Regions from separate parts of the Bradyrhizobium tunisiense genome, predicted to be linked through region 2. Evidence: predicted binding sites of a transcription regulator. Region 2 holds the regulator's gene; each other region holds the start of a gene.

Region 1 (2,197 bases), 150 kb from region 2:
CGGGCTCTCCGCCATGCGCGCATCGAGCCAGAGCGGCGTATCATGGTCGAACAGCGTCAGCGCGATCGCGGCGGTGCCGCGCATCATCCTGTCGGGCGCCCCCGCTCCCGGCACGATGCGCCGGACCGAGCCGGGCCGCGCCATCGCGTCCATCACCGAGCGAAAAGTCGATTGCGCCGATAGCACCTTGTCGACGAAACCCGGCGGCAGTTCCGCAATCGTGGTCATGATCTCACCCCTCACCGCGCACCATGGTGTAGAAATCAACCTTCGTCGCGGCGGTCTCGGCCGCCGCCTGCTTGCGGCGAATCATAAGCTGCTCGCGCAACGGCGCGATAACGTCCCGTTCGACCGCTCTGCCGAAATCCCTGGACTGCACCAGCGCATCGCACAGAGCGATCAGCCGCGCCTTCTCACCGTCCCGCCCGAGCGTGTAGCCGAAGCCGACCTCGCCGCTTGCAAGCCGGACCGCCGCGCGCGAGACCGTGGCTTCGCCGAGATTGAAGGGCGCGCCGTCGCCGCCGGCCCGGCCGCGCAGCATGACGAGGCCGTTTTCGGGGGCGCGCAGATCCTGATGGGCCGGCAGAGCCGAGTTCAAGCCCAAGTCGCGGAGGCGGGCGGCGATCTCGCCCGCCTCCGCGTGCGCCAGCACGGCCATGGCGGCCTTGCGCTGGGCTTTCTGGTCGTTGTGCTGCGTCACCGATTCACCGAACTTGCCGATTCTAAGTTGTCTATGATAATAGACAACTTCATAAGTGAGCGCCATGACTGTTTCGTGACAAAACCGTGATTTCTGGGCTAGGCTGACCGGCGATATGAGCATGCAAGACACTGCGTCGTCGGGCGTTGCGCTGTGGCGCCTCGTTGCCGACGGCATCGAGCGCGGCATCGCCGACGGCCGCTTTGCGGCCGGCGACAAATTGCCGGGCGAGATGGAGATCGCCGAAACCTATCGCGTCAATCGCCACACCGTGCGGCGTGCGCTGGCGGCCCTTGCGGAGCGCGGCCTGGTGCGGGCCGAGCGGGGCAGCGGAACCTATGTCGAGGCGCAGAAGCTCGCCTATCCCTTGCGTTCGCGTACCCGCTTTTCCGAGATCGTCGGCGCCGAGGGACGCGAACCGCATGGCCGGCTGATCGAGGCAACGGAGGACGTCGCGACGCGCGAACTGGCGCGGGAGCTCGGATTGAAGACCGGCGCGCCCTTGGTGCGGATCGAGGCCATCCGCCTCGCCGATCGCACGCCGATCTGCGTCTCGACCACCTGGCTGTCGGCCGTGCTGTTTCCCGACGCGGGCGCCGTGTTCGCCGCGACGCGCTCGATGACGAAACTGCTCGAACATTTCGGCGTGCGCGACTATCGCCGCGGCGCGACCCGGATCACCGCCGGCATCGTGGACGCGACCGATGCGGCCCGGCTCGATCTCGCGCTGGGACGCCCGATCCTGGTGGTCGACGCGACCGACCACGATCTGGCCGGCAAGCCGCTGATGACCAAGCATTCGCGCTTCGCCGCGGAGCGGGTGGAGTTTCTGGTGGAGAACGGGTGACGTGACCGCTTCTTCCCCCTCTCCCCTTGTGGGAATGGGTGGCTCGCCGCAATTGCGGCGAGACGGGCGAGGGGTTCTCTCCGCGAGCGAATCTCTCGCGCCGAACTTGCGGAGACAGACCCCTCATCCGGCGGTTCGCGCCACTTTCTCCCACAGGGGGAGAAGGAAAGAACTCAGGCTACCGCGCGCCTTCCGATGATCGCAAAGCGCAGCTTGCCCGAGATGAAGTCGATCGCGGCGACGGCGACCAGGATCATCAGGATCAAGAACGACACTTTCTGCCATTCCAGCACGCGGATCTGCTCGGCGAGTTGGAGACCGATGCCGCCGGCACCGACGATCCCGATGATGGTGGCCGAACGCGTGTTGGATTCGATGAAGTACAACACCTGGCCCGCGATCACGGGCAGCACCTGTGGTAACAGGCCGAAGCGGATCTCGTGCAGCGCGCTCCCGCCGGAGGCGCGAATGCCTTCGACCTGTTTCTGGTCGGCACCTTCGATCGCCTCCGAGAACAATTTGCCAAAGGCGCCGAAATCCGCCACCGCAATGGCGAGCACGCCGGCGAACGGGCCCAGCCCGACGACGTTGATCCACACCAGCGCCCAGATCAGCGTGTCGACGCCGCGGATCGAATCCAGCACGCGGCG
Region 2 (2,197 bases):
ACCTCGCCAAGAACATGGGCAAGCGCGTCGCCGCGCTGGAGACGGATTTCCATCCGCTGAAACTGTTCCGCGGCCTGGAGCACATGACCGACCTCGTTCAGCAGCAGGTCAAGTCGGTGCTGGACGCCTACGCCGCGCACGATCTGCCGGCGGCGATGGCGGTGTGGAAGGGCGACGAGGAAGTCGACGCGATCTGCACCTCGCTGTTCCGCGAGCTCCTCACCTACATGATGGAGGATCCGCGCAACATCTCGTTCTGCATCCATCTGATGTTCTGCGCCAAGAACATCGAGCGGATCGGCGACCACGCCACCAACATCGCCGAGACCGTGTTCTACATGATCGAGGGCCAGGCGATCACCGACAAGCGGCCGAAGGGGGACATGACCAACTTCGCCACGACGATCCCGAATAGCTGAAGACCTCAAGGAGCGACGACACCATGGGCGCACGCATTATGGTGGTTGAGGACGAGGAAGCTCTCACCGAGCTTCTTCGCTACAACCTCGAAGGCGACGGCTATGACGTCGAGACGGTCATGCGCGGCGACGACGCCGACACCCGCCTCAAGGAGCACATTCCCGACCTGATCGTGCTCGACTGGATGCTGCCCGGCCTGTCGGGCATCGAGCTGTGCCGCCGCCTGCGCACCCGTCCCGAGACCAAGCAACTGCCGATCATCATGCTCACCGCGCGCGGCGAGGAGAGCGAGCGCGTACGTGGCCTTGCGACCGGCGCCGACGACTACATCGTGAAGCCGTTCTCCGTGCCGGAGCTCCTGGCGCGCGTGAAGGGCCTCCTGCGGCGCGCCAGTCCCGAGCGGCTAGCCACCGTGCTCGCCTATGGCGACATCGAGCTCGACCGCGACAAGCGCCGCGTGGCGCGCTCGGGCCGGCCGATCGATCTCGGACCGACCGAATACCGGCTGCTGGAGTTCTTCCTGGAGCATCCCGGCCGCGTGTTCTCGCGCGAGCAGCTGCTCGACAGCGTCTGGGGCCGCGACATCTACATCGACGAGCGCACCGTCGACGTCCATATCGGCCGCCTGCGCAAGCTGCTCAATCTCGGCCGCGAGCAGGACCCGATCCGCACCGTCCGCGGCGCGGGCTATGCGCTCGATGATCGCTTCGCGAAGGCGGAGCAGACGTAAGGGGTTCTGGGAAATTCTGGCGACACACTCAGTGTCGTCCCGGACAAGCGAAGCGCTGATCCGGGACCCATAACCACAGGGCGTGGTTTGGCGAAGACTCGGAGTGACCGTCTAGCGCAACATCTGCGCCCTGTGGTTATGGCTCCCCGCGTTCGCGGGGACGACACCGAGTTGGTTGAGGCGCCGTCGCGCTACGGCAGCCGTCGTTGCAGTCAGCAAATCAGCTAACTTACCGCGTGCTCGGCTTGGCCGGTGCACGACGGCGGTCCGCTGCGGGCTGATACGCCACGCGCGAGTGCTGGGCGCAATAGGGCAGGCCGGAGAGCGCCTTGCCGCCGCAGAAGAAGAAATCCGGGCTCGAGGGATCGCCGACCGGCCAGTGGCAGGTCGCCTCGTTCAGCTCCAGCAGCGACAGCCGCTGGCTCATCGGCACCACGTTGTCGTAGGTGACCGGTTCGGCCTCCACTTCGACCTCGAAGGCCTGCGCCAGCGCGGTGTTGCCGCGCGCAATGGGGCGGGTCACCCGCATCATGTGCTGCGCGGGACGCGCCTTGCGCGGCCGGGGTGCTGCCGATGAAGGGCTTTTGGCACGGCCGGACAGACCGAGCCTGTGCACTTTGCCGATCACGGCATTGCGGGTCACATTGCCGAGCTCTGCTGCGATCTGGCTGGCCGAAAGTCCGGCCTCCCAGAGCTTTTTCAGCTGCTCGACGCGATCATCGGACCAGGTCAAAACCGTCATTGCACCCTTTCCCTCGCTGCCGGCCAACCATCCTGGGGCCTTGCAGCGAATGCCTAAGCCTTCAAAAACCCGTGTCGTCAGAATCCCTTAAGGCTCGCCGGGCGCGCCACTGACGCCCGAACGTTTACGCCGGTACATGAGGACTCTTGGGATCAGAACCGCTGCACGAGATGTCGTATCTGACAATCCAAACGCTACAATATGGCGTGACTCCCGCGCAAGAGTCCGCCGACTCGCTTCCACATGTTCCGTGGTGAAAACCCGCGAAACCGGCACCGCAAGACTACGGATTCAGCGTTTCCCGA
Region 3 (2,197 bases), 740 kb from region 2:
TTTCACACCCCGCTGATCCGCGCCAAGGCAGCGAACGGCCTCGTCGAAATCGAAGCCGGCGGCGAAGCGCCAATGACGCTGCAATGCAGCCTCCTCGTCAACGCGGCGGGGCTCTCGGCGACGAATGTGGCACGCAACATCGAGGGCATGCCGCTGGACCGGATTCCGCCAGCCTACCTCGCGAAGGGAAACTACTTCAGCTGCAATGCCAAGGCGCCGTTCTCGCGCCTGATCTACCCGGTGCCCGAACCAGGCGGGTTGGGGGTGCATCTGACGCTGGACATGGCAGGACAGGCGCGCTTCGGCCCCGACGTCGAGTGGATCGAGACGATCAATTACGAGGTCGACGCCTCACGCGCCGAGCGCTTCTATCCGGCGATCCGCAGATACTGGCCGACACTTCCCGACGGTGCATTGATGCCGAGCTATTCAGGAATTCGGCCGAAGATCGTGCCGCCCGCAGTGGCGACGCAGGACTTCCTGATGCAGGGCCCGCGCGACCATGGCGTGGCAGGCCTGGTCAATCTGTTCGGTATCGAATCGCCGGGACTGACGTCGTCGCTCGCGATCGCCGATCACGTCGCCGAGCTCGCAAACATCTAATCGCGCAAGGATCTTTGCAAGGTGTGCACCTTGCCGCAGGGATGAGCGCAAAGGCTCTCATCCCTGCGAGGGTACGATCAACTCTACGCTGTTACGGGGGTTACTAGTGGAGCGTGTCGCCGTGCCTCAGACGCTCGATCTGGTCCTTGACCATCAACTTCCGGCGCTTCAACTCAACAATTTGCAGGTCGTCTGTTGAAAGGTGCACGAGAGCTTCGTGCAATTCGTTTTCGAGAAGTTTGTGCTTCCGCTCCAATTCAACGAGATGTGCCTGAATTGTCATTCGAAACCTCCTCGGTAGGGTTGAACCTCAGGATTCGATCCGGACAACGAAGTCTACATCACCGATTCGTTCTGTCGATGGGTATCCGTCATCGCAGCTTCATTTTTGAAAATTCATATGTAACGAAGCGTGAGTAAGGGAACCGCGCGGGAAAAATCCATGATATCAATGCGCTTGCGCGGCACCTCAGCGCCCTGCAGAAATATGTTGCGGGAGATCGACGAGCGAGGGTTGCAGATCGCTTGCGGTCACGCCGCGCAAGGACGATAATTTCCACAGGGCATCCACAGCCTTAGTCTCACGCCATCGGTTTTCGGCCACCGCAGACATGACCAATGAAGACGAGCGTGAGCTCGAAGCCGAGCTCACCCGGTTGCAGCAGGAACACCGAGATCTCGATGCGGCAATCGATGCACTGCATCAATCGCCCGCCCCCGACCTGTTGCGGCTGCAGCGTTTGAAGAAGCGCAAGCTGTTGTTGCGTGACCGCATCGCGTTCATCGAAGACCAGATTACGCCGGACATCATCGCCTGATCCGTGAGCGGCTTCGCGGCTCCCGCCACATGAATCCGCTTGACTCGAAAAGAACAAAATAGGAACATTTGGGCACCCCGGCGCCTCCAGGAAACGCCCAGAACAATTGACAAGGACAACGCAGATGTCGGCAACCGCCCTTCTCGACAACAGCCATTATGAACAAGCCTGCGATCAGGCGATCGCGATGTGCGATGGCAATCTGCGCAGCACCATCAAGGCGCTGATCATGGCCAACGAATACCTGGAAGCAGAGCTGGAAGAATTGCAGGCGGCGATTTCCGCCGGCTGCATCCCGGACGCCTCACGCAGCAAGATGCGGAGCAGGAGCAGCGCCGCCTGAGTTTCGAAGCGCGATGAGATCGCGCTTCTGTTCTAAGCATGATCCTGACAGGAAACCGCTTCACACTGTTCGCTGACGCGGCCCTTCGGGTCCGGATCATGCTCCACCGGAGCAACGCCATGTCGGACGTGACCTATTACGTTGCAATGCCCTTTTTGATCGATGCCGACGGCTCGCCTGTCGCTGGCGCAGCGGAAGAATGCCAGAGTTCGACGGCCGCGTTGCGGCGCGCCGAGATCTTATCGCGGGGTGCAGGCCATATCGGCGCGGTCGCCTTCAGCCGCAGCGGCGATCCCATGACCGGCGAATTCGGCGACGCCACGCTGCTGCGCAAATTCGGCAACGTGCCCGAAGATCTCGCCACGCTGTAAGGTTGATTGCTTGAGCATGATCCCGTCGGAACACCGCTTCACGCTGTTCGCTGACGCGGCCC
Region 4 (2,197 bases), 390 kb from region 2:
CCTGATCGAGAATTTCAAGCCGGGTACGCTGGAGAAATGGGGCATCGGCAACGAGGTGCTGCGCGAGAAATTCCCGCGCCTCGTGCACTGCCGGATCTGCGGCTTCGGTGCCGACGGCCCGCGCGGCGGCAATCCCGGCTATGACGCCATCATCCAGGCCATGACCGGCATGATTGCGGCGACCGGCTCGCCCGAGAGTGGGCCGATGCGGATCGGCGTGCCCCTGGTCGACATCGGCACCGGCCTCTATGCCGCGATCGGCATCCTGATGGCGCTGTCGGAGCGGCAGCGCTCCGGCAAGGGCCAGTTCCTGGAGACCACGCTGTACGAGACCGGCCTTGCCATCATGCATCCGCACACCGCGAATTATTTCATGCATGGCAAGCCGCCCTCGCTCACCGGCAACGAGCATCCCAACCTCGTGCCCTACGCGATCTTCCCGACCAAGACCGACGACATCTTCATCGGCGTCGGCAACGACGGCACCTTCCGCAAGCTCGCCAAGGAGATCGGCAAGCCCGAGCTGGGAACCGATCCGCGCTTTGCCCGCAACAAGGACCGCATCGCCAATCGCGAGGCGTTGCGCGCCGAGCTCGCCGCGGTGTTCAGCCAGCACGAGGCCGAGCCGCTGTGCAACCGCCTGCTCGCCGCCGGCCTCCCCGCAGGGCCCGTGCAGAAGATCGACCAGGCGCTGACGAACCCTCACACGATCGCGCGCGGCGATATCATCGAGAAGGATTGGTACAAGGGCGTCGCCTCGCCGATCCGGCTCGGCCGCAGCAAGCCGAGCCTGCGCCGGCTGCCGCCGAAATTCAGCCAGCACTCGGCAGAGGTCCTGGGCGAGTTCGGCTACTCCAAGGCCGAGATCGACGCGATGGTCGAAAAAGGCACCGTCTGCGGCCCCGAGCGCAAGCGCTAGGGGCCCATCGCCTTCCTCCGAACGAACGATGCCGCACTGCGGCGTGCGCACGCATGTGCAGCGCGAACGGATTTGGCTACCTGCTCCGTCTTCGCCTATTTGACGACTTCCCTTTTCGAGCGCTTGCCGCTTTCGTTTCTCCCGCTTACACAGTCATGTGAACGTCATATGGCGCTGCTAGCGCAAGCGCTTCTTTAGTGACGGGCAAGGGAGGTTTTCTTGATGGGTCTTCGACATTTTGGTGCGGCTGCCGCACTCGCATTCACAGTTGGCCTGACGGCCTCGCCGGCCTTCGCTGTGACGGAAATCCAGTGGTGGCATGCGATGACCGGCGCGAACAACGACGTCATCGTCAAGCTTGCCAACGACTTCAACACGTCGCAGAGCGACTACAAGGTGATCCCGACCTACAAGGGCAACTACGCCGACACGATGAACGCCGGCATCGCGGCGTTCCGCGCCGGCAACGCGCCGCACATCATGCAGGTGTTCGAGGTCGGCACTGCCACGATGATGTCCGCCACCGGCGCCGTGAAGCCCGTCTACAAGCTGATGGCCGAGACCGGCGAGAAGTTCGATCCAAAAGCCTATCTGCCTGCGATCACCGGCTACTATTCGACCTCGAAGGGCGAGATGCTGTCCTTCCCCTTCAACTCGTCGTCGACCGTGATGTGGGTCAATCTCGACGCGCTGAAGAAGGCCAATGTCGAGATTCCCAAGACCTGGCCTGAGGTATTCGACGCGGCCAAGAAGCTGAAGGCGGCCGGCAGCGCCACCTGCGGCTTCTCCAACTCCTGGGTCACCTGGGTCAATCTCGAGCAGCTCTCCGCCTGGCACAACGTGCCGCTCGCCAGCAAGGCCAACGGCCTCGACGGCTTCGACACCGTGCTCTCCTTCAACGGGCCGCTCCAGGTCAAGCATCTCGAAAATCTGGTCGAGCTCCAGAAGGACAAGACCTACGATTATGCCGGCCGCACCAACACCGGCGAAGGCCGCTTCACGTCGGGCGAATGCCCGCTCTACCTGACGTCGTCCGCCTTCTTCGGCAACGTCAAGGCGCAGGCCAAGTTCGCCTTCACCGCGGTCCCGATGCCCTACTATCCCGACGTGAAGGGCGCGCCGCAGAACTCGATCATCGGTGGCGCCTCGCTCTGGATGATGGGCGGCAAGTCGGCCGACGAATACAAAGGCGTGGCGAAATTCCTGACCTTCCTCTCGGACACCGATCGCCAGGTCTTCATCCACAAGTCCTCGGGCTATCTGCCGATCACCAAGGCT

The links. The regulator PhoB, encoded in region 2, activates phosphate uptake and scavenging genes when phosphate is short. The targets are predictions, from matches to a motif close to TGTCATNNANCTGTCAT.
Region 1: the regulator PhoB is predicted to act here: its motif matches at 765-781, upstream of phnF (phosphonate metabolism transcriptional regulator PhnF).
Region 3: the regulator PhoB is predicted to act here: its motif matches at 973-989, upstream of ACFDR6_RS00480 (YdcH family protein).
Region 4: the regulator PhoB is predicted to act here: its motif matches at 1,071-1,087, upstream of ugpB (sn-glycerol-3-phosphate ABC transporter substrate-binding protein UgpB).

What each region holds. Positions count from the first base shown of each region.
Region 1 covers NZ_JBHLEV010000001.1:689,286-691,482, forward strand. Annotated here, with positions in the region: gene phnH (phosphonate C-P lyase system protein PhnH) at 1-228, opposite strand, end outside; gene phnG (phosphonate C-P lyase system protein PhnG) at 233-658, opposite strand; gene phnF (phosphonate metabolism transcriptional regulator PhnF) at 816-1,547, shown strand; gene phnE (phosphonate ABC transporter, permease protein PhnE) at 1,721-2,197, opposite strand, start outside.
Region 2 covers NZ_JBHLEV010000001.1:842,354-844,550, reverse strand. Annotated here, with positions in the region: gene phoU (phosphate signaling complex protein PhoU) at 1-419, shown strand, start outside; gene phoB (phosphate regulon transcriptional regulator PhoB) at 443-1,150, shown strand; gene ACFDR6_RS04040 (GcrA family cell cycle regulator) at 1,380-1,892, opposite strand.
Region 3 covers NZ_JBHLEV010000001.1:99,939-102,135, forward strand. Annotated here, with positions in the region: gene ACFDR6_RS00475 (NAD(P)/FAD-dependent oxidoreductase) at 1-603, shown strand, start outside; gene ACFDR6_RS00480 (YdcH family protein) at 707-886, opposite strand; gene ACFDR6_RS00485 (YdcH family protein) at 1,215-1,421, shown strand; gene ACFDR6_RS00490 (hypothetical protein) at 1,546-1,764, shown strand; gene ACFDR6_RS00495 (hypothetical protein) at 1,884-2,135, shown strand.
Region 4 covers NZ_JBHLEV010000001.1:1,233,041-1,235,237, forward strand. Annotated here, with positions in the region: gene ACFDR6_RS05730 (CaiB/BaiF CoA transferase family protein) at 1-919, shown strand, start outside; gene ugpB (sn-glycerol-3-phosphate ABC transporter substrate-binding protein UgpB) at 1,142-2,197, shown strand, end outside.